3 regions of the Lysinibacillus sp. GW823-FHT06C08 genome follow, and region 3 is predicted to be linked to each of the others. Evidence: riboswitches for the same ligand, from Rfam matches in the RefSeq annotation. Region 3 holds a riboswitch; each other region holds the start of a gene.

The links. Region 3 has a riboswitch for thiamine pyrophosphate ahead of thiM (hydroxyethylthiazole kinase). Riboswitches for the same ligand answer to the same signal wherever they lie in the genome.
Region 1: another riboswitch for thiamine pyrophosphate. It lies ahead of thiC (phosphomethylpyrimidine synthase ThiC); the one in region 3 lies ahead of thiM (hydroxyethylthiazole kinase).
Region 2: another riboswitch for thiamine pyrophosphate. It lies ahead of thiW (energy coupling factor transporter S component ThiW); the one in region 3 lies ahead of thiM (hydroxyethylthiazole kinase).

What each region holds. Positions count from the first base shown of each region.
Region 1 covers NZ_JBXAHN010000011.1:13,530-22,077, reverse strand. Annotated here, with positions in the region: gene AC1Q6O_RS20090 (S-layer protein) at 85-1,731, opposite strand; gene AC1Q6O_RS20085 (methyl-accepting chemotaxis protein) at 1,986-4,088, shown strand; gene AC1Q6O_RS20080 (AEC family transporter) at 4,413-5,342, shown strand; TPP riboswitch at 5,409-5,523, shown strand; gene thiC (phosphomethylpyrimidine synthase ThiC) at 5,669-7,447, shown strand; gene AC1Q6O_RS20070 (catalase) at 7,657-8,548, opposite strand, start outside.
Region 2 covers NZ_JBXAHN010000001.1:578,980-587,527, reverse strand. Annotated here, with positions in the region: gene AC1Q6O_RS02640 (helix-turn-helix domain-containing protein) at 1-340, shown strand, start outside; gene AC1Q6O_RS02635 (ABC transporter ATP-binding protein) at 358-1,464, shown strand; gene AC1Q6O_RS02630 (ABC transporter permease) at 1,454-2,263, shown strand; gene AC1Q6O_RS02625 (ABC transporter permease) at 2,260-3,057, shown strand; gene AC1Q6O_RS02620 (ABC transporter substrate-binding protein) at 3,054-4,127, shown strand; gene AC1Q6O_RS02615 (MFS transporter) at 4,618-5,814, shown strand; TPP riboswitch at 5,866-5,973, shown strand; gene thiW (energy coupling factor transporter S component ThiW) at 6,068-6,571, shown strand; gene AC1Q6O_RS02605 (VWA domain-containing protein) at 6,662-8,548, opposite strand, start outside.
Region 3 covers NZ_JBXAHN010000004.1:150,369-158,916, forward strand. Annotated here, with positions in the region: gene AC1Q6O_RS12410 (RDD family protein) at 1-18, opposite strand, end outside; gene sppA (signal peptide peptidase SppA) at 31-1,044, opposite strand; gene mbcS (acyl-CoA synthetase MbcS) at 1,229-2,812, opposite strand; TPP riboswitch at 3,000-3,098, shown strand; gene thiM (hydroxyethylthiazole kinase) at 3,185-3,952, shown strand; gene thiD (bifunctional hydroxymethylpyrimidine kinase/phosphomethylpyrimidine kinase) at 3,940-4,764, shown strand; gene thiE (thiamine phosphate synthase) at 4,754-5,395, shown strand; gene AC1Q6O_RS12440 (alpha/beta-type small acid-soluble spore protein) at 5,469-5,687, opposite strand; gene thiI (tRNA uracil 4-sulfurtransferase ThiI) at 5,839-7,053, opposite strand; gene AC1Q6O_RS12450 (cysteine desulfurase family protein) at 7,053-8,207, opposite strand; gene AC1Q6O_RS12455 (GNAT family N-acetyltransferase) at 8,326-8,548, opposite strand, start outside.

The DNA.
Region 1 (8,548 bases), on a different contig from region 3:
CAGGTTTATGAAACTCATTGATCAAACGTTATATTCATTGATTTGTTTTGTCAGCATCATTGTTTTATTTCAAGCTGAAAGAATTTAATCTTTCCCTTTTTTATACTGGCCTTTATAGGTTGAAATAGCGGTGTTTAAATAATTAATGACATATGAGACTTCGTAGTCAGAGAAATAATTATTAGATAAAAACGTTTCAGCGTATGATACGGCCGAGTCGAAAATGTACCATTCCATATACGTTGTCCAATTGGTATTAGATGATAAACCTGATCCATCCTCTGAAACAGTCACATACATCCCTTTTGCCTGATTAACAAGCGTTTGTAAGCTGTATTTATTACCATAATAATAATTATTATTATACTTATAAGCACTCTTATAAGTCCAAATAGCATTGTTTAAGTTATTGATAGCACTCGTAATATCAGTTTGAGTAGCGTAATAATTATTAACAACTGCTTGAGCAGCTGAAACTGCGGAATCTATAGCGTTCCTCTCAGCTTGCGTTGTCCATGGATTATTATGGTAAACATCTGAGCCCCACGAAACCGTTACATACTGAATTGAATTGATTAAAGATTGAAGAGTAGCTTTATCGCTATTGCCGTAGCCATAGCCATATTTTAAGCCGTACTTTTGAGCAGTTTGATAGACGGATAAAGCATTTCTGTATTGTGTAATAGCATTCTTTACTTGTTCTTGTGAGGCGCTATTGTTGTTTGCTACAGCTTTGGCGCTGGCCACAGCAGAATCAAAAATATTACGATCAACCTGCATTGTCCATTTGTCAGTTGTTAAAATATCGTATCCATTTATAGAAACCTGTACGTAAGGGGGGGATGCTAGTAGCGTAGTTAGCTCTTTTTTATCAATAACAGGTAGGGTAACGGATACGCTTTTATTGTCTACTTGTACTTTACCCACCTGGTGTCCAGAATTTAATGCTACTTTTGTTCCGCCTTTGACAATGATTTGTTCAATTTTGCCCTCGCCGAAAAGGTTGAAGTTTTCCTCTACATTGATCGTTAGCTTTTCCACATTTGCCTTCAACTCAAAAGTAGGAACTTTACCTCCTATATCAATTTTAGAAAGCGCTTGGTCAGAAGATATATTCACCTTCGTACGTGCTACATTGATAGTAGATGATTTCATATCTCTTAGCGTAACATACAGCCAGTCATTCTTCTTTATAATTAGTGGTTTTAGTGTAATCGTATCGCTCACAGAAACGTCATCAAGTGTAATAGCTTTTTTTACTCTGTTTGTAATGATTAGCTGACCATCAATCGTAATGTCTTGTATGTTTACATAATCTGCGTTCACAGTAACATCACCAGAAACATGAGCGTCACCCCCATCAAAATATACTGATTTTTTACTCGTACCAGCTTTATTTAATGTTAATGATGTCACATCAATAATTTGCTTGTTTTTTACGACAATGGTGGCCGATGCATTCGTTAATGCTGTTTTGTTTGAATGATCAAAAAGGGGCTTTAAATCATTGTGGATTCTAAATGTACCGTTTGTTGTAATGACCGTATCATTTGTAATGTTTTTAATCGTTACGGCATTGCCGACCACTTTTTTTGTTGCTGCAACTTGAAACTGTGCTTCATATAAGCTTGATTGATTTAGGGAAGAAGAGGCTTGTGCAGTAGCCACTGGTAATACTAGTGTCGCTGTCATAGCCGTGGCTATTAATGTTGATAGCGCTTTATTTGTCATGCAAGTCACTCCAATCATTTTATCTAATAGATAATATAGCATATTTTACTATAATTTAGTATTTTAAGTGTATGTTTTACTAATTGTTGCAACTTGAATGAGTCATAAGTACTTTGAAATATATAAGAAAAATCTATTAATATGCCTGTATTTTTATCTATAATTATGTAAATTTCTACTTTATTCGCTAAATATTTTATTGAGATACGACCTTCCATCCATTATGATTATTTATAAAAGTGGGGGTGTTTGTGATGAAGAAATCAAGAGGAATTGCATTGAAACTATCTTCCCTAATAATAGGATTGTTTCTAGTATTATTTTTATCCTATACAGTGACAACGGGGATGATTATAAAAAAGCAAAGTGTTAAAGATGCAGAGTATGGAACATTGCAAACGGCTGAATCATCAGCGGCTATTATGAGCGAGCGCTTTAAAAAAGCCAATACAACATTACAAACAACGAAACGGATCGTTGAAAGTATGGAGAAGAATAAGACGCTATCTACCAAAGGTGTTTTAGACATCATGGAAAATAATTTAGCCAATAATGATGATTTATTAGGGGTAGGAGCTATCTTTGAACAGAATTCTCTTATTGTAAACCCAAATGATGAGGCTACATTGGTAGATTCCAAAAAACGTTTTGGACCATACTTAAGTAAAAATGGTAATGAAATAACGACCACTCTTATTGAAGGTGTTGATGATAAAAATGTATCCCAATGGTACTGGGTGCCAAAAGAAGAGGGACGGACCGTTTTAACGGAGCCCTATGACTATAGTGTAAACGGTCAAACCGTACTAATGACCACAATTTCTGTACCATTAGTCAATGCTTCAGGGAAGTTTTTTGGTGTATTGACGGCGGATGTATCGATTGATTATTTAAATGAGCTGACAAAGTCTGTTGCTCCGGAAGGCGGCTATGCGGCAATTATTACAAATAACGGTGTACTAACAGCTAACAGCTTCGGTAAAGAGCTGGATGGGCAAAATATGCAAGACGACCCTGCTTGGACAAGCATAAGTAAGACAATGGAAAACGGCGAGCTAACAAGTATGTACATAGAGTCTAATGAACTAAAGGATCAAGCTTATAATGTGTTTGCTCCAATGATTTTAGAGGACATTGACGAAACTTGGACCGTTCAAATCGTATTAGCTGAATCAAAAATTTTAGAAACATATAACCATGTATTTATATATACGATTATAGCATCCATTATAATGGTAGCCTTGATGACTGCTGCAAGTGTACTATTTATTTACAAACAGTTAAAGCCGCTCAAGTTTTTACGTGCTTCAATTGAAACAGCAGCAGCAGGTGATTTAACACAAATGGTAGAGGATAAATATATTAAACAAGATGAAATTGGGGCAGTCGCATTGGCCTATAATAATATGTTGGATAAAACTAATAGTGCTATTAAAGCGGTGTTAAACTCCACGACTCTATTGAACCAATCTTCTAACCAGGTACATGAGGCGTTTAATGAAATCGTGTCCTCTAGTCAAGAGGTATCAGTAGCCATTAATGAAATTGCACAGGGTGCATCGAAGCAATCAGAGGATACTGAAGAAACGAACTATCGTATGATGGATTTATCGGATCAAATAGACGCTATTACTGCGCTTTCGAATGAAATGGACGATTTATCCAACAAGACAAATGTGACAACAGAAAAAGGCATGCAAGAGGTTCTAAGTTTACATGAACATAATATAGAGACGAATGAGATGAACAGCCGTATTCAGCAGCAAATGGAATCGCTAGCTTCTAATATTGCCAATATTAATCAAATTATTGCCTCCATTCAAAGCATTACGGAGCAAACTAATCTATTAGCTTTAAATGCAAGTATTGAGGCTGCACGAGCTGGTGAGCATGGAAAAGGTTTTGCTGTCGTGGCGGAAGAAGTAAGAAAGTTGGCAGAGCAATCAAAAACTGAAACAGAAATTATTAAAAGCACGGTAGAAAGTATTTTAGAAAATTCTCAGCAAACAGTTGCAGTCATTGCATCAAATGCAGACTTAATGCAATCTCAAAATGAGTCCGTACAAAGCACGCAATTGGCCTTTAAAGATAATAGTGATTTGTCACGTGCAATTGCAACTTCTATTAGTGAACTAATGACACAGTTGTCTACTATGTTAGAGCATAAAAATCAAGCGATTATGTCCATTCAAAGTATATCGGCTATATCAGAGGAAACAGCGGCCTCTGCTGAGCAAGTAAGTGCCTCTGCAATGGACCAACAAGCAGAATTGCAAAAAGTGGCAGAGTCTATGCAAAATATGAATGATATCTCTAATGAACTGCAAGAGGTAGTTAATCTATTTAAGCTTGCGTAAAGAAAAAGGCTACCTAAAATCTAAAGGTAGCTCAGACTGTTGATAAAAGGAATCGAGAAGTTCATGCTCGATTCCTTTTTCATTTTTACTTCATGAAAAATAATTCTTTGCTGCCTAATCATACATGGCCATGAATGAGTTTTGGTAATTCTTACATTGTGTACATTGTTCTCGTTCATTGATTTGATTTTTTGAATCTTTTCAACCATAGGAACAAGGCGCGCCCCGTCCGTAGTGGAAATCAACGGTTTTAATTATGAAAGTAAGTGTCATTGACCAAGTGCATGATCGACACTACTATTAAAAGGGAGGGGGGACATCAATATGGTGTATCTTGGAATGATTTTCTTTCAAATTGTCGCACCTATTTTAGTATTACTTGTACTAGGTGCTATTCTACAAAAGAAATTTCGCTTTAATTTAAAAGCATTATCACAGCTTATTACATATTGTTTTATGCCAGCCGCTGTATTTATTAATTTATATGAGACGAATATAAAGCTGTCTGTTCTAGGAGAAGTCGGATTGTTTGTTGTACTTTTTATCGGTAGTCAAATGCTGCTTAGTCACTTTTTAGCGAAAGGGCTTGGCCTCGCCAAAACTGAGGCGGCTGTTTTTAAAAATAGTGTAGTACTCATTAACTCTGGGAACTATGGGATTCCGGTAGCTCAAATGATTTTTGCCACTCAACCTATTGGTGTAGCCATCCAGGTTATACTCGTTATCTTTCAAAACATGACAACATATACGTATGGTTTATATAATTTAATTTCCTCTACTAAATCGGGCATGGCGATTTTTAAGGACTTTATAAAAATGCCTATTATTCACGCTTTAATAATCGGTGTGGGCATGAATTATTTTGATATTGGCATTCCGCAGTTTATTAAAATACCAATAGACCATGTAGCAGATGGTTTTATTGCCGTTGCATTAATCACGCTAGGCGCCCAATTGTCTCAGATGGAGATCAAAACGATGTTTAATAAAACAGTATTCGTCAGCTGCTTCACGCGATTATTTATCGGACCAGCCGTGGCTTTAGTCATTATCTATACGCTGGGTTTAGATGGGGTTGTGGCACAATCATTATTTATAGCAAGTGCTTTTCCCACATCCCGCAACAGTTCAAGTCTAGCATTAGAGTATGATGTAGAGTCGGCAACAGCTGCACAAACCGTTTTATTCTCAACCATTGTGAGTTGTATAACGGTCACGATTGTGATTTATATTGCGGATGTAATGTTTACCTAATAGAAAATATTTAAATGATAACTTCCATCTCTTAGCAATATCTGCTACACTAGCATCAAACTGAATAGTATTAACTAGGGGGGTCTGATGAGTCAGGCTGAGAGGGAAACGCATAGAGGTTTCTTGACCCTTTGGACCTGATCTGGCTCATACCAGCGTGGGAAAGTTAAGAAGCTATTGCCTATTACGTGCAATCAATAGACCCTTTACATTCATGGCCGGATCCAATTATTATTTTGGATTCGGCCTTTATTTATTTTATTTGATTGTTGGGTGAGCTAGATTCGGTCCTTGCCTATAATATATTTAAGGGAGAGAAGTAGCTCATGTCAGCAATTAGTGAAAAGAACATTACGATTATGTCTAACTTTGAAGGAAGTAAAAAGGTTTATGTGGAAGGATCTCGTCCAGATATATTAGTACCAATGCGTGAAATTGCATTAAGTCCGACGACTGGTAGCTTTGGAGATGAAGAAAATGCCCCGATTAGAGTGTATGATACGAGTGGACCATATACAGATCCGGCCTTTCGTGTGGATATTACAAAAGGCTTACCTGCTTTACGAAGTCCTTGGATACAAGAGCGAGGGGATGTTGAGGAATACGGAGGACGTACGATTAAACCTGAGGATAATGGTTTTCGTCGTGCTGATGATCCACGTATCCATGAAAATGTCTTCCCGGAATTGGTGAGAAAGCCTTTACGTGCAAAGAAGGGTAGAAATGTCACACAGCTTCATTATGCTAGAAAGGGAATTATTACACCTGAGATGGAATTTGTAGCGATACGCGAAAATATGGACCCAGATTTCGTACGTTCAGAGATTGCAGCAGGCCGAGCTATTATGCCTTCCAATATTAATCATCCAGAGGCAGAGCCAATGATTATCGGTCGTAATTTCCATGTGAAAATTAATGCGAACATTGGAAATTCAGCCGTATCATCCTCGATTGCAGAGGAGGTCGAAAAAATGACATGGGCTACACGCTGGGGCGCTGATAATATTATGGATCTATCAACTGGCAAGCATATTCATACAACGAGAGAATGGATTATTCGAAATGCTGCAGTACCCGTTGGGACAGTACCAATTTATCAGGCATTAGAAAAAGTGAATGGTGTGGCTGAGGATTTAACGTGGGAGGTGTACCGTGATACGCTTATTGAACAAGCGGAGCAAGGGGTAGATTATTTCACTATTCATGCAGGTGTCCTTTTACGTTATGTCCCTCTTACCGCAAACCGTGTAACGGGTATTGTGTCTCGGGGTGGGTCCATTATGGCGCAGTGGTGCTTATACCATCATCAAGAGAACTTCCTCTATACTCATTTTGAGGAAATATGCGAAATTATGAAAGCTTATGATGTAGCCTTCTCATTAGGAGATGGCTTACGCCCAGGGTCAATCGCGGATGCTAACGATGAAGCACAATTCGCGGAGCTGGAAACATTAGGCGAATTAACGCAAATCGCATGGAAGCATGATGTTCAAGTAATGGTGGAAGGGCCAGGTCATGTTCCAATGCATTTGATTAAAGAAAATATGGACAAGCAATTAGAGGTTTGTAAGGAAGCTCCCTTCTATACATTAGGTCCATTGACAACAGATATTGCGCCAGGTTATGACCATATTACATCTGCTATTGGAGCGGCGATGATTGGTTGGTTTGGAACTGCTATGCTCTGCTACGTGACACCGAAGGAACATTTAGGTTTACCTAATAGGGAGGATGTTCGAGTAGGGGTTATTACTTATAAAATTGCTGCACATGCTGCAGATTTAGCAAAGGGTCACCCAGGTGCACAGCAACGGGATGATGCACTGTCAAAAGCGCGTTTTGAGTTCCGCTGGCGCGATCAATTTAACCTTTCTCTTGATCCAGAGCGTGCAGTAGAATATCATGATGAAACATTGCCAGCAGAAGGAGCCAAAACGGCTCATTTTTGTTCAATGTGCGGGCCTAAATTTTGTAGCATGAGAATTTCCCAGGATATTCGTAATTATGCTAAAGAAAAGGATTTAAATACAACAGAAGCCATCCATGAAGGTATGAGGGAAAAGTCAGCGGAGTTTAAAAAGGCAGGTAGTCAAATCTATCAATAATAATAGTGCGAGGCTTGTGTTTATTTACTAGACACAAGCCTTTTTTTATGTTGGTTTCACAACTTAATAGGGGAGATGAATAAAAGTAATATATGCATTTGCAAATAGAAGTGAACGCTTGAACCTAGACGAATACAAAAAAGCTCCACGTGAATTATACATTCACATGGAGTAAAAGTTGGATTTGGATATCAATAATAAGTGGAATATTAAACGTTTGTTGGTTGTTTTACGTATGGATTTGTAAGATCCATACCTTCTAATGAAAGACCCATTGCTTTTGCAACACCTTCACCATATGCTGGATCAGCTAAATAGCAGTGAAGAATGTGACGGCGTTTGATGAATTCCTCAACAGAAGCCATATCATTAGCCGTATTTTCAAATAGACGTTGTTGTTCTTTCGCAGTCATTAGGCGGAAAAGTTTACCTGGTTGCTCGAAGTAATTACTATCGTCTTCACGGAAATCATGAATTCCTGCATGACCATCGATGTGTAACTCAGGCTCTTTATGGTCTAAATTATGTTCCCATTCACCATAGCTATTTGGTTCATAGCCTAGTGTTGATCCAAGGTTGCCGTCAAAACGCATAGAGCCATCTCGGTGGAAAGTACGGAATGGACATTTTGGTGCATTAACAGGAAGCATATAGTGGTTTACACCTAAACGGTAGCGTTGTGCATCCGCATAGGCAAAGATACGACCTTGTAACATTTTATCTGGTGAGAAGCTAATACCAGGGACGATGTTAGATGGTGCAAAGGCAGCTTGTTCCACTTCTGCAAAGTAGTTGTCCGGGTTTTTATTTAACTCAAACTCACCTACAGGAATTAATGGGAAATCTTTTTTATACCATACTTTTGTTAAATCGAATGGGTTGTATGGTAGCTCACGAGCTTGCTCCTCTGTCATAACCTGAATATACATTTTCCATTTAGGTAAATCGCCTTTTTCGATGGCTTCATATAAATCACGTTGTGAAGATTCACGGTCTTGACCGATTACCTCAGTTGCTTCATCACCTGTTAAATTTTTAATGCCTTGTTCTGTACGGAAGTGGAATTTAACCCAAACACGCTCATTATCAGCATTGATAAAG
Region 2 (8,548 bases), on a different contig from region 3:
ACAAAAGGTTGTTTATACAGAAGAAGATCAGTCCATCTTTACGGATGAAGAAAAAAAATACGAAATTCAATGGCTCATCCCTACATCCAACGAAAAAGAAATGGAGCCTATTTTCTTAACATTTGAAGCCAATGGCGAATTCAAGCAATTTGAGCCATCACTCTCGGAAACATTTATTTATGTAGTGAAAGGGCGTATTCGTCTCGTTTTAGGGAATGAACAATATATCGCTAGTGAAGGCAATGCTCTTTATTTTGACGCGACAGACCATCATCAAATTTTTAATGCACATGCTGCTGAAACGAAAATTTTACTCGTTGCAACGGATTCATATTTATAGCTTAAGGAGGCGCATCAATGACAATGAATTCCATTATCCGTTTTGAAAATGTATCCAAGTCTTATAGTGACGGAACAGTTGTCTTAAAGAATATTAACTTGGAGCTTGAAAAGGGCAAATTTTATACTCTCCTTGGCCCATCTGGTTGTGGGAAAACAACCATTTTACGAATTATTGCTGGTTTCACAGAGCCTACAACAGGGGATGTGTTTTTCCATGATAAAAAAATAAATTCTGTTCCTGCCAATGAACGTCAGGTGAATACTGTTTTTCAAGATTATGCGCTGTTCCCTCATTTAAATGTATTTGAAAACGTCGCATTCGGACTACGTATTAAGAAGTTACCTGAAAAGGAAATTAAAGAACGTGTTGCGGAGGCTTTAAAATTTGTCAATTTAGCAGGCTATGGCAATCGTGAAATCTCCGAAATGTCTGGTGGTCAGCGTCAGCGTGTAGCGATTGCACGTGCTATCGTTAACGACCCTGAAGTAATTTTACTGGATGAACCACTTTCAGCATTAGACTTGAAATTACGTACAGAAATGCAATACGAATTACGTGAATTACAGCAACGTCTTGGCAAAACCTTTGTTTTCGTTACGCATGATCAGGAAGAAGCACTCGCTATGAGTGATGAAATTTTTGTTTTAAGTGAAGGACAAATTCAACAATCTGGTACACCAGTAGATATTTATGATGAACCTATTAATCGCTTCGTAGCAGATTTCATCGGTGAATCCAATATAGTGCCTGGTGTCATGATAGAAGATTTCAAGGTTGAATTTGCGGGTAAGATTTTCGAATGTGTTGACCAAGGTATGAAACCAAATGAGAAAATTGATATCGTTATACGCCCTGAGGATTTAGAAATGACGACTATTGATAAGGGGAAACTTGTTGTTAAAGTAGATACACAATTATTCCGTGGCGTCCATTATGAGCTATCTACGTATGATAAAGATGGCAATGAATGGCTAGTCCATTCGTTGAAAAAAGCTGAAGTAGGGACAGAAATTGGCTTAGACTTTGATCCAGAGGCGATTCATGTAATGCGCTTAAATGAAACAGAGGAAGAGTTCGATAAACGATTAGAATCGTACGGAGACGACGAAGATGCAAGCTAAGACAGCAAAATCAGCGTTATTTCCATATGTTTTATGGATTGCCCTTTTTGTTATCGCGCCGATTGCACTCGTTGTTTATTATTCCCTACTCGATTTACATGGCAATTTCACGCTCGATAATTATAAAGCGTTCTTCACTTCTGTTTACTTAAAAATGACATTAAGCTCGTTCTGGTATGCATTTTTAATTACATTCTTTACATTATTAATTTCATATCCAACTGCTTACTTTTTAACAAAAACGAAACACAAGCAGCTTTGGTTATTGCTTATTATTATTCCTTCATGGATTAATTTATTGTTAAAAACATATGCCTTTATCGGTATCTTTGGTTTATACGGGCCGATCAATGCATTTATCGAAGTGTTTGGCTTTGATCCAAAGCAAATGCTCTTTACAGATATTAGCTTTGTTTTTGTATCCGTGTATATTTTTATTCCGTTTATGATTTTACCGATCTTTAACTCTTTAGATCGTTTAAATCCAACACTTATTTATGCGTCTCGTGATTTAGGCGCATCTGCTTTTACAACATTCCGTCGCGTTGTTTTGCCATTGACAATGGATGGCGTTAAATCAGGTATTCAGGTTGTCTTTATCCCTGCTCTATCACTTTTCATGATTACTCGCTTAATTGCAGGAAATCGTGTTATCACCCTTGGTACAGCGATTGAGCAGCAATTCCTTGTGACACAAAATTGGGGAATGGGTTCAACTATTGCCGTGTTCTTAATTTTATTTATGGTAATCATTATGCTTATTACGGGACAAAAAGATAAAGGAGGTCGCGTACGATGAACAAACTTTCTGCATCAGCCAAAGTCTATTTAACGATTGTTTTTATCGTTCTGTATGCACCCATTCTCTATTTAATCTTTTACTCGTTCAATAGTGGTGGCTCCATGAATAACTTTGAGTCCTTTACTTTAGAGCATTATCAGGCTGTTTTTGAAGATTCAAGGCTACTTGTTATTTTAATTAATACCGTTATCGTAGCATTACTTTCAGCTCTAATTTCTACTATTATTGGAACGTTAGGAGCAATCGGTATTGTAACAGTCAAGGATTCAAAAATGCGTAATACATTATTGTCCTTAAACAATGTTTTAATTGTCAGTCCAGATGTCATCATTGGTGCAAGCTTTTTAATCTTATTTACAATGGTGGGCATTAAATTAGGCTTTGCTTCAGTATTATTAGCACACGTAGCGTTTAGTGTACCCATTGTAGTGTTAATGGTTTTACCTAAATTGTTAGAAATGAATAAATCACTAATTGATGCAGCATTAGATTTAGGAGCAACCAAAAAGGATATTATGATGCGTGTCATTTTACCTTATATTCAGCCAGGTATTTTTGCAGGTTTCTTCCTAGCTCTAACGTATTCATTAGATGATTTTGCAGTGACATTTTTCGTAACCGGCAATGGCTTCAGTACATTATCGGTAGAAATCTACTCGATGGCTCGCGCGGGAATATCTCTAACAGTTAACGCTATTTCCGGTTTAGTATTCTTTGTAACAGTTATCGTTGTGGTTGGCTATTACTTCATTACAAGTCGCACAAGCAAAAGAACGGAGGGACAACAATGAAGTCATTAATTCAAGCGACCATCGCTATACTTGTTGTTTCTGCCCTTTTATTTTATGCTGCTGACGCCTTAAGTGCGGGTGGAGGAAAAAGTGGAAAAGACACTTTAACCATCTTTAACTGGGGAGAGTATATTGATCCTGATCTATTGAAAGAGTTTGAAAAAGAAACAGGTATTCATGTCATTTATGAAACATTTGATTCCAATGAAGCTATGATGACTAAAATACAGCAAGGTGGTACAGCGTATGATATTGCTGTCCCTTCTGAGTATATGATTGAAAAAATGAAGGAAGATAATTTATTGATTCCTTTAGACAAAGCAAAAATCCCGAATTTTAAAAATATCGATCCGTACTTTTTAGATTTACCATTCGATGATAACAATCAATTTTCAGTTCCTTACTTCTGGGGAACAGTAGGAATTGTATATAATCCAAAGCTAGTTGGGAACTTAGATTTCTCCTCCTGGGACGATTTATGGGATCCTTCATTAAAAAGAAAAGTATTTTTAGTAGACGGTGCCCGCGAAGTGATTGGGATGGGTTTAAATAGTCTTGGACACTCCTTGAATTCATTGGATAACGATGAATTGCGTGAAGCAACTGACAAGCTGATTACACTTGCGCCAAACGTAAAAGCGATCATTGGGGATGAAATTACACCATTAATGATCAATAATGAAGCATCAGTGGCCCTCACTTGGTCTGGTCAGGCAGCGGACATGATGTCTGAAAATGAAGAGTTGGACTTTGCTGTTCCTGAAGAGGGCTCCAATTTATGGTTCGATAATATGGTTATACCAAAAACCTCAAAAAATATTGATGGTGCACATGCCTTTATCAATTTTATGCTAAGTGCTGAATCTGGTGCTCAAAATGCCGATTATGTTGGCTATTCGACGCCTAATATCGCTGCGATGGACTTAATGGACCCTGAAGTAGTTGCTGATGAACGCTATTACCCTTCTGAAGAGCAACGTGATACATTAGAGGTCTATAAAAACTTAGGCCCAGATTACTTAGGTAAATATAATGAGCTGTTTTTAGAATTTAAAATGAGTATTCGATAATTTATAAGAGCGAATTGGTCTAGAAACCAATTCGCCCTTTTTATGTAAGCATTCAGTTGTATTACTATATTTAGAAAGCAATTCTACTAGTAGCCTGTAGTAGTTCATCTTCGCAGCCCCCTCTCCTATAATCCCTTTGGTCTATGTTTAAGCTAACAATCATTTTCACCTCTAGATCAAAGAAAAGACCATAGATACTACGTGCCAATACATATGCCCATCATAGCTTCATCTTAAACAATATTATTCACTTTTATCACGCTATTTCATTTCAACAAAATTACTTCTAGCAAAAAGTTCATACGCTCTCCTAACTATTCATGTTTATTAATCAATTAGATACTATTACATTGTGAAGTTTTCTGAGAAAAAAACTTTTCTGGAAAACCATTCTAACGATTGGATCAGTTACAGCAATCTCAACTATTAGCCAGCCATAATTCTTTATGATAGACTGTACTATATTTGATTACATAAAGGGGGTTTTTCGATGACCCAGCAGAAGTCCAATAAGGCGGCTTTGTATATATTAATGTTTAATATGTTTATCGCAATGGGGAGTATTGGAATTATTATTCCTGTAATGCCGGAATATTTAAGAATATTTGGAGCAGCAGGACAAGTTCTAGGCATGCTTATTGCAACGTTCGCCTTGGCACAATTTGTATTTTCTCCAATTGCTGGGAATCTTTCTGACCTGTATGGGCGGAAAAATTTAATTATTTTCGGTCTTATACTAACAGGACTTGCACAAATCGGTTTTGGCCTTTCTACAGATGTTTGGATGCTCTTTTTGGCACGCTTTTTAGGTGGCCTTGGCTCTGCATTTGTTGCACCTCCTATTATGGCTTTTGTAGCAGACGTGACAACTTATGAAGAACGCGGAAAAGGAATGAGTATGTTAGGAGCTGCAATGTCGTTCGGCTTTATGATTGGCCCTGGAATTGGTGGTTTCCTCGCAAAGGTTAGCTTACATTTTCCATTTTTCATGGCGGGAGCTGCCGCCATTTTAGCGTCTATTTTATCGTACTTTTTATTACCATCTACAAAGCCAAATACTGCGCAAAATAGACAAAAGCAAGATAATCTGGTGAAACAGATGGCTCGCTCTGTACATATGCCTTATTTTGTTATGTTAATTATTATGATGGTATTCTCATTTGGGATTGCTAACTTCCAAACAACCTTATCACTATTTGTGACAGAAAAATTTAATTACTCACCTGGCGATATTGCTACCATTCTAGTGGTTGGTGGAGCATTTGGGGTAATTGTACAGATGTTTATCATAACGCCACTCTTTAAACGCTTTGGTGAAATGAAAGTAGTTTTGGTCAATTTATTTATTGCCTCCATTGCTATTTTCTTAATATTATTTGTTTCAGGTTTTGCACTAATATTAGTTGTAGCAACCATCTTCTCTACGGCAACAACATTAATTCGTCCAGCTGTTAATACACTCATCTCAAAACTTGCTGAAACAGAGCAAGGGTTTGCAGCCGGCTTGAACAATGCCTATATGAGTCTTGGAAATATGATTGGACCCGCTTTAGCTGGTTTCTTATTTGACTGGAATATGAATAGTCCTTATATTTTTGGTGCCATTATCTTATTAGCCTGCTTCTTCCTTGCCCTGATTTGGACATTGAAAAAGGCACCACAGCTTATGCATCCAGATTCACACTAATCATCAAAGCTTATTGACTATTGATTGAAGTATGTTACACTTCTAAAAAATACTTACCACTAGGGGAGTCTTTTAAAGGCTGAGACGTATATGGTTATATACGGACCCTTCGAACCTGATCTAGTTCATGCTAGCGGAGGGAAGTGGCGCTTCTTGCTATTTTCAGTGTATAAGCAAGGCCGCTTCCTGTCGTTTGAAGGAAGCGGCTTTTTTCATTTTCCTAGTGGCTAAAACGAAAAGGAGCGCACCTATCATGTCTATTCGAAAATTAACAATTATGGCTTTATTAGTAGCGATTGCCGTTGCAGGCTCTACGTTCATCTCCATTCCAACTGGGATTGCTCGTGCCTACCCTGTGCAGCACGCTATTAACGTAATAGGAGCCATTATACTTGGACCCGTACCTACAGTTGTAGTTGCCTTTGTTACGGCTATCATTCGTATCCTTACAGGAACAGGCTCACTGTTAGCCATTCCTGGTAGTATTATTGGAGCATTATGCGCAGGTCTTGCCTATAAATATAGCAGTAAAATGTGGCTAGCTGGTATGGGTGAAGTGATCGGCACTGGTCTTCTCGCATCGCTTGTAGCAGTGCCCTATGCAAAGTTACTTATGGGGACATCCGTAGCGGCCTTATTTTTCATGCCTGCCTTTTTAATATCAAGTTCAATTGGAGCAATCTTAGGTATTGTAGTAGCTAGCAGTTTGCGTAAAACCGTGCTAGTAAAATATTTTAATTCCCGCTCTTTTTATTAAATAACGTTGTTGATATAACTTAGAGGATTTGTCTCCATGCATATACAAAAAGCAGTGCGAAATAATTCGCACTGCTTTCATCTAACTAAATTATTGGCGTTTTTTCATACCCTTTAATAATTGTGCCACGTTCGTGTTTTCTGCCTGTACGGGGTGATTCTCTACAATTTGCTCCTTTTTCTTCGGCTTCGTTAGGAAATTCCAGCCAAAGCGTCTTATTGTAATATCAATAAAGAATAAGAGCATACCTGCAAGGAGAAGCCATGTCGCAATGTTTTGACGATCCGCCCCTTGCTTTGTAAAGTCACGGAACACTTCTTGTGGTTCTTTTAAAATAGCACCACCAGTTTGTTCGGTTAATTCTTCTATTAATTTATCATTAGCAGGAAGAAGTTCATACTCAGCACTATAGGGAACACTTAATCCAGCCTGATAAATCGTTTCCTTTTCATCAGCGATACGGAAGAAGATTAATCCCGGGTCAGCTTGTACTACAGCACGCACCTGAGAGGCTGATATAGTTTCAAGCTGTGTGTCTAACTCTTCACCAGCTTCATTAACCGCAACAATATCTAAAAAGGCTGCTTCATTTGTAGGATCTGTAATCATAAAGGACCCATCTGATTCTATTCTTACATCATAGGCAACATCATTATAACTTGGGAGCATTTGTGAAATAAGCGTTTGCCAAAATGTGCCCCAGTTTTGCCATCTTGCCCAGTCGCCCGACCACTTTCCTGTTGAATCAGAAGTGAATGCGAATGTTTTGCCAAGACCGTATTGCCATTGTGCTAACACCGGATCTTCTTTTTCGCTTTCAGCCACGACGGTAGCACCCTGCTTTGCGGTTGTTCCGATATAAGCATTCATTTGTGGAACGCCATTGGCAAATAGCGTATTCCATCCCCCTGCATGATAGAGTATTGGATAAAATGGGTTATCCTCAATGTACGTACGGGAAATCATAGCTGTTTCACGAGATAAAATGGAAGGAATAGTTTGCTCATCGATAACATTGTAGAAACGTCCGCTTCCCATCTCACTCAGAGCTTCCAATAAGTTAGCATCCGCATCTTGACCAATAGCCACTGTTGATAAAGTTATTCCAGTATCTTTTCCTTGTTCAATTAAATCTTCATAATTTCCTGGCTGTGATTGTCCATCCGTTAAAAGAATAATATGCTTACGTTGCAGTTTTATATCTGCTAGGTTTTCATATGCTTTTGCAAGTGAACCATAGATTTCTGTCCCGCCTCCTGGTGTAACAGATAAAATGGTATCCACTGCCTCTTCTTTATTGTTCAGAGGACCAGTCTCTATAATTTCCCATGGTCGATCATCAAATGCTATAAATCCTAATGTATCTTCATCACGTAGCATTTCAACTGAACGTGCTGCTGCTTCCTTTGCAAGCTCTAGCTTGGATCCTGACATACTACCAGAGCGATCTAGTACAATGACAAGTCCTAATGAAGGTAATTGTTCTTTCCCCTTAATTTCCATTTCAACAGGTAATAATGTTTCAATTGGCGTTTTAAAATAACCACCTAAACCAAAGCTATTTTCTCCACCAACCATTGCAAAACCAACACCAAAGTTTTTGACTGCTTGCTCTATCACACTCATTTTCGCCTCACCGACTAAATGTCCTGGTACATTATCGAAAATAATGGCATTATATTGCAAATAACTAGAGAGTTCATTTGGTAAGCTTTCAGGTGATTTTATATCATAGGCTATTGATTGCTGACCAAGTGCCGCCGCTATTGGTGAAGCTGTTTCATAGCCATTCACAATGAGTAAATGTGGTTCGCTTTGTACCATTGTGACACTTGTTAATTTATTGTTTTCAAATATTGCGTCTTGTCCTACTTGAACAACGGCTTCATATTTCACCAGCCCTTCACCAGTCGCTGCATGTTTATAGGTAAACATATTCGTTCCTTCGGCTAGCTCGACTGCCTCACGATGAATCAG
Region 3 (8,548 bases):
AACTTCATTGTTTGTCATTGAACTCCCTCCTTAATATTCACCGTATAAATACATCATTTTCGGTGCATTGTAATCCGTCATAATTTTCATTAGCATTTTTTCCTCTGCAGAAGGACCGAACATAGAGCCAATTTTCATTCCAACATAAGATTGCCATCCGCCCATATCATAGGCATATTCAAATAATGCAGCATCTTCTAGTCCAAAATCTGCGCGTAAGGCTGCAATGGCAGCTTCTTCGTCGCCAATTTCATCAACTAAACCGGCTTCAAGTGCTTTTGTACCGCCAAGGATACGTCCATCCGCCACTTTCTTCACATCAGCTTCTGACATATTACGTCCTTGTTCAACGATATCTACAAATTCTTCGTATGTTTCATTAATCATATCCTGCATCATCGCTCGTTCCTCTGGTGTCACATCACGCATTGGACTTAGCATATCCTTATGCTCGCCAGATTTAAACGTTTCGAATTTGACACCTACTTTTTCAGCCAATGCTTGATAATTAATAGATTGCATGATTACACCAATCGAGCCTGTAATTGTATCCCGATGGGCAAATATTTTATCTGCTGGAGCTGAAATATAATAGCCACCAGATGCTGCCATCGAATCCATCGATACATAAATTGGAATTTGTCGTTCTTCTTTAATTTTTAATAGCTTTTTATAAATTTCAGCAGATTCTTTTACCCCTCCACCCGGAGAGTTAACACTTAAAACAATTCCTTGAATCGTATCATCGTACAAAATATTATCCAATTGATCTAAGAAAAATTGATGATCATATGCAACAGGTTGCCATAGTGAACTTGATCCAATATCTTGGATTGTTCCATCTACCTTTAAATAGGCAATCCTTTTATCATAATTATCTCCTTCAATTACATTTTCATATACATCTAGGTTATTTCCTGCCATTAAACTGTCAAAATTACCTAGGAAATCTGCTTTAAATAGTGCAAAAATGGTATTAATCCCTAATGAAAACAGTAAAAGAACACCAGCCACTATTAATGCAACCCACCTTTTAACATTCATGTCTTTCCGCCTCCTTAACTCGTAATACGTATGACTTGCTCATTTGTTTCATTTTTTTGCAATAATATGCAAAAAGTTTTATTCTATTTATTTCCTCATAATACCTTACCTAAAAATATAAAAAAAATCAAAGTTCATTTCTTTGCATGAACTTTGATTTTCGACATTATTTCCTAGGAAATGATTATTGTACAAGATGTTTTAATTCTTGTTGTCTTAATTCAACACGTCTAATTTTACCAGATGCAGTTTTGGGTAACTCAGTAACAAATTCAATAGCACGTGGGTATTTATAAGGTGCCGTTAATGATTTGACATGATTTTGAAGGCATTGAATAAGCTCTTGATTACAATTAACACCATTATGAAGGATAATGAATGCTTTAACGATGTTCCCGCGAACTTTATCGGGACTTGCAATGACAGCAACCTCTTTCACAGTCGGATGCTTCATCAGCGCATCCTCTACTTCAAAAGGTCCAATTGTGTAACCTGAGGAAATAATAACATCATCTCCGCGGCCTTCAAACCAAAAATAGCCGTCCGCATCTTTATAAGCTCGATCCCCTGTTATATACCAATCACCACGGAATTGTAAATTAGTACGTTCAGGATCATTTAAATATTTTTTAAAAAGTGCAGGTGTTTCTCGATGAACAGCAATATCACCTACTTCTCCTATAGCAACTGGCTCGCCAAAATCGTCTATAATGTCAACCGTATTGCCTGGCGTAGGTTTACCCATCGAACCAACTCTTGCGTCCATACCAACCATAGTCCCTACAAGAAGTGTATTCTCAGTCTGACCATAACCATCTCGCACTTGTAGATGGAAAGTGTCTGAGAATTTTTTAATGACATCACTGTTCAATGGCTCACCTGCTGAAACAGCTTGTCGAATTGAACTGATGTCATACTCCTGTAAATTTTCAAGTGCTGCCATAAAACGATATTCTGTCGGTGTGCAACATAAGACATTCATCTTAAATTTTTCAAGCAACGCTAAATATGTTGCTGCATCAAACTTTCCTTTATAAACAAATGCAGTGGCACCGCTGCCTAAAATCGCGAGAAACGGACTCCAAATCCATTTTTGCCATCCTGGTGCTGAAGTTGCCCATACAATATCATTTTCTTGTACTCCTAGCCAGTGTGGGGCTGTTGTCCGTAAATGTGCATAGCCCCAGCTATGAGTATGCACAGCAGCTTTCGGGTTACCTGTTGTGCCACTTGTGTAAGCTAAAAAGGCATGGTCTGTACTTTTTGTTGGTGTAGAACTTATGTAAGTTGTTGGTTGCTTTCGCATTTTGTCTACTAACGGCTGCCATGGTTCATGTGCATTACCGATAACAAATTGCTGTATATTTTGTAAATTCCCTACTTGATCAAATTGCTCAATATAAGGCTCAAAGGCTACAACAGCTTTAGCATCAGCATGATGAATACGATACTCAATATCTTTTGTTCTTAGCATTTCAGAGCTTGGAATGATTATTAAACCCGCTTTTAATGCAGCAATATAGACAATGTATGCTTCTACTGAGCGTGGTACCATCACTAAAATGACATCACCTTTAGTTAATCCACTTTTTGTAAAGACATGTGCCGCCTGATTCGCTCTTTCAAGTAAATGTGCGTAGGTGATAAATTGTACATCAGAATGCTCATGATAAATAATCAATGCATTTTTAGTTGAATCCTTTGCATATTTTTCAAATTCATCTGTTATGTTATACCATTCTGGTGCTACTAATTCTTGTCTATTCATGGCAAATGCCCCCTTTTGTTAAGACACATTATACTCCTTTTCTAGTATTTTCAATGGTTTACACTTGATTTAAGTAAAGTCATGACAACTATCATGCTTAGCTATATGGCATCAGTCACGTTTTGTCGATAGGAAAACTTGCTATTGAATACATATGAAAAGTATGGTACATTTTGGTCAACTATAAGCAAGATTGCAGGGGGACTCATAAAGAGTTGAGAAGGTAAAACCTGACCCTTTGAACCTGTTAGTTAATACTGACGTAGGGAGCAATGAACATCGTTTTTTCAGATGAAAGGCTCTTTTTCGTGCATTTTTACGTAAAAAGGGCCTTTTTTGCATGCTTACGTCCACCAATAAAGGAGGACTAAAATGATTTTTCAAACAATTCGTCAACAACAACCGCTTATTCACTGTATAACTAATTATGTCGTGGCTAATTTCCAAGCCAATGGTCTATTGGCATTAGGTGCCTCTCCTGTCATGGCTGATGATAGCCATGAGGTGGAGGAAATGGTCGCCATTGCAGACGCTCTTTTAATCAATATTGGTACACTAAATGACCGAACAAAAGAATCAATGCTGTTAGCAGGAAAAAAAGCAAATACCCTTGCCATTCCTGTTATATTAGATCCGGTTGGCGCAGGTGCCACAGTTTATCGCAAGGAAACCGTACACCTATTACTTTCAGCTATACAATTTGCAGTCATACGCTGTAACAAGGGTGAGCTTGCGGCATTAGCCAATGTAGAATGGCAACAAAAAGGTGTTGATAGTGGTGAGGGATTTATTGCCATAGAGACTGAGGCTACACTATTGGCTCAACGCTACAACTGTATAGTCATTGTTACAGGCAAACATGATTTTATGACAGACGGTGTGCAGAGCCAATGGATTACAGGTGGAAATTCACAAATGACTGAAGTAACGGGTACAGGCTGTTTACTTAGCGCTATATGTGGAGCAGCCTTCTCTTCAGGAGATGATCCGTATAGCCAATTAGCGGAAACACTGACATACTATAAAAAAGCAGCTGAGTTAGCATCCGCATTTACAGAGGATATCGGGGATATTCAAATTGCTTTGCTTAATGCCTTACATCGTCTTTCAAAGGAGGGTGAGGCATCATGCATATTGTAACGACAATTGCAGGCTCGGATAGTGGCGGTGGCGCTGGCATTCAGGCTGATTTAAAAACATTTCAGGAATTAGGGGTTTTTGGCACCTCCGTTATTACAGCATTAACTGCTCAAAACACAATTGGTGTAACAGGGGTTTTCCCAATTGACGTTGACTTTGTTGAAAAACAATTTCATGCATTACTTGAAGATTTTTCGATTGCTGCGATTAAAACAGGGATGCTTTATTCCTCGGAAATTATTCAAGGTATTGCACACATTATTGACGATTTAAAAATCCCACTAATTGTTGATCCCGTTATGATTGCAAAAGGTGGAGAAAGCTTACTGCAGCAAGAGGCTATCGAGGCCATGCGCATGTCTTTACTTCCTCTTGCTACAATTGTGACACCAAATATACCAGAAGCAGAGGCACTTACGGGAAGAAAAATAAATCATTTCTCGGATATGGAGGAAATTGCTCAATGCTTTTTCCAACTAGGTGTTCAATGTGTCATCATTAAAGGTGGGCATCTACCCAATTCGTTATATGCAATTGATTATGTATTTATAAAAAATGACAAATCATTTTCCATGCAGTCTCCTCGTATTTCGACGGAAAACACACATGGTACAGGTTGTACATTTTCAGCAGCTATCACGGCTTTCCTTGGTCAAGGTTTGTCCATTGAAAAAGCTATTATCGAAGCTAAAAAATTTATACAATTAGCCATTATGCACGATTTAGACATTGGTAATGGTCATGGGCCCACAAATCATTTTGCTTATCAGTTGCATAAAGGTGCCTGCGAGGTGAAATTACTTGAAACGTGAAGATTTACAGCTTTATTTTATTATGGGTACAAGCAATGTTTCCCAACAGGAACCTTTAGCTGTACTCGAACAAGCGCTGCGGGCTGGCATTACTATGTTTCAATTACGTGAAAAGGGTCCTAATGCATTAACAGGATTAGCTTATGAGCAATTTGCCCGCCAATGCCAAAAACGATGTCAACATTACCGTGTGCCGTTTATCATTAACGATGATGTGGATCTAGCAGTTCGACTTGGTGCAGATGGTGTTCATATTGGCCAAGATGATGAACAGATTGCCATTGCACGTAAAAAAATGGCAAACCGGCTCCTTGGCGTTTCTGTACATTCACAGGAAGAGCTACAAACGGCTATTGACCATCATGCGGACTATGTAGGAATTGGACCTATTTTTGCCACAACATCTAAAAGTGATGCACAACCACCATGTGGCACAATTTTTTTACAGCAAGCTTCCAAATTGCAGCCTAACTTTCCCATTGTAGCCATAGGTGGAATAAATTGGACAAACGCTAATGTTGTTTTGCAAGCTGGTGCTGACGGAGTTGCTGTTATTTCTGCTATCTGTGACAGTAAGGATATTGAACAAACAGTATCCATGTTTAAGTCTTTATCTCGCATAAAAAAATGATTGATAAACAAACTAAAACCAGTGCCTTTTACGGTCACTGGTTTTGAGTTTATAAATGCTTAGTTAGCATTTATTAGTTGTTGTTGTTTGGCATACCTTTTAATTGAGATTCTGCCATTTGTACAAGACGTTTAGTGATTTCACCACCAACGGAACCGTTAGCACGAGCTGAAGCGTCAGCCCCTAATTGAACACCAAATTCTTGTGCAATTTCGTATTTCATTTGATCAAGTGCTTGTTGTACACCAGGTACTGCAAGCTGGTTTGAACTGCGGTTGTTGTTTGAAGCCATGTTTCTCACCTCCTTGTGAATATAGAATGTGCGTTATTAGATTTTTAATACAAAAAAAATAAAGGTAAAATGTACCTCTATTGGCATTCGGCGAACTATACAAAAAAGCCGTCTCAAATAAGCTATTTGAGACGGCTTTTGAAATTTTGATTTATAAAAGATCAGCAAACTTATCTTGCTTTTGCTCTTCTTCTTTCTTAGGGAAAATATAGACCTCACGATTTTTGACCGCGCGTGCTATCAGTTCATCAAAATCAGAAAAGCTTTCGTAATGCTCAACCTTTTCGAGCTTAGGCTTTGTTTTAGGACTAGCAGGCGTAAAGATTGTACAGCAGTCCTCAAAAGGCTGAATAGATGTTTCATATGTGCCGATTTGTTCAGCTAACTCAATGATTTCTAATTTATCTGATGAAATTAACGGTCGTAAAATAGGTGTATTCGTTACTGCATTTATTGCTGTTAAGCTTTCAAGTGTTTGACTTGCTACTTGTCCAAGACTTTCTCCTGTGACAATCGCAAGAGCACCGATTTCTTCTCGCACTTGATCTGCAACTTTTAACATCATACGCCGAGTTGTTGTCATTGATACATTAGAAGGTACTTTTTCTTTAATCAGAACTTGTATTTCAGTAAAAGGAATAACATGTAATCGTATATTAGCTCCAAATTTCGTTAACTCATTTGCAAGCACTTTTACTTTTTCCAATGAATTTTCGCTTGTATAGGGCGGACTAAAAAAGTGAATGGCTTCTAAACGGACTCCGCGTTTCATCATTAAATAACCTGCAACTGGACTATCAATACCACCTGAAAGCATTAACAATGACTTCCCGTTTGATCCTACAGGCATTCCGCCTGCACCTGGAATGACTTGTGCCATCATATAGGTTGCATCATGGCGGACTTCTACACGTAACTCAATATCAGGTCGCTTCACTTTAACAGATAAATTATTAAATTGAGGTAAAACATATCCACCAATCTCCCGTTGAATCGCGTGTGATTCTAATGGGAAGGTTTTATCGGTACGTTTCACTTCCACTTTAAATGTATATGGCTTTTCTTTAAATGTCTCCATTATCGTAATCGCCAGTTTTTTCATACTTTCCATATCTTTTTCACATGCTGCAACCGGACTAAATGATTGAATACCAAAAATTTTAGGCAAACCTGTTACTAGTGTTTGCATTTGTTCTTCATTCTCTATCGCAATAAACATTCGATCACGTTCTGTACGAATATGGAGATGTCCTAAATCAGCAAATGCATGACGGATATTTTCACGTAAACGGCGGATAAAATCCATCTTGTTGCGACCTTTTGTAGAAAGTTCGCCATATCTAATTAAAATTTCTTTCCAAATCATTACTTTATTTCTCCTTTAAGCTCTAGCATTACTTCTGCTAATACTTGTTTAAACTTTTCAATATCTTCGACCGTGTTATGTGCACCAAAACTAATACGGATAACACCTTTTTTATAATGCTCATCTAGATGCAATGCTTCAACAACATGACTTGTTTTAGTTTGCTTCGAAGAACAAGCACTGGATGTAGATACAATAACGCCTCGTTTTTGCATCGCATTAATGATGACTTCTCCTTTTAAATCGCGAACACTGAAAGATATAATATGTGACGCTCCCTGCGGAGTCGATAAAATATGAATAGCTTCTCCATATTCGTGTAACTGTGCAAGTATTTCATCATGCCATTGACGATAATTTTTTGCATGGTCATTCATGGTTTCAACCGCCATCCGAGCTGCCTTAGATAAAGCGACAGCTTGTGGAACAGCAACAGTCCCACTACGCAATCCAAATTCTTGGCCGCCACCAAGTGCATATGGCTGCCATCTTATCGCTTTACGGAATGCTAATACACCAGAGCCTTTAAAGCCATGAATTTTATGACCTGAGATTGAAATACAATCCGGTCCCTCTTCACCCTTAAAGGATACAGCCAATTTTCCAAAGCTTTGTACAGCATCCACATGTAAGGCTGCCCGACTCATTTCATGGATTAATTTAGCAGCTTCCTCTATCGGTTGAATCGCACCCATTTCATTGTTTACATGCATCATACTTACTAAAATTGTATCTTTTCGTATTTTTGCACGAAGTTCATCCAACGAAATAACACCACGCTGATCAACATTTAAATATTCCACTTCAAAGCCCTCTTTTGAGAGCTGTTTAACAGTCTCTAAAACTGAAGGATGTTCTATTTCAGTCGTTAAAATATGCTTTCCTATATGTGTATTGCTACGTGCTATTCCAAAAATCGCCGCATTATTCGATTCCGTACCACCTGAAGTAAATAGCACATTTTTTGCTTCTGTTTGCAAAATATCTGCTACTTGCTCACGTGCACGCATTAATAAATCATTTGCTTCAACACCCATCGCATGGATAGATGCAGGATTGGCATAATACTGCTCATTCACAACCATAAACGCCTGTAGAACTTCTTTTAATGGTTTTGTTGTGGCACTATTATCCAAATAAATTGTCTCGTTCATTATATTTTCACACACTTTCAAAACGTTGATGTAACGGTTTTTATCATAACGCAATCTGTGGAGATTGACCACTAACTTTAACGATAATTCATATTTTAATCATTAGAAAGGATCGCTCTTACAATTTTTTTAACATCGTAATAAATTCCGTTGGCGTACTAAATTCAAGCTCTTTCACAAATCCTAATTTTTCATAAAGGAATATCGCTCGCTTATTGAATTGGGCAACTGTTAAACGAAGTGGCGTAGCGTATTCTTGCTGGATATTCTTGATGATGAATGAAAAGAATTTTGTACCAAAACCTTTTCCTGTTAGCGTTGGCTTCATGCCAATACCAATA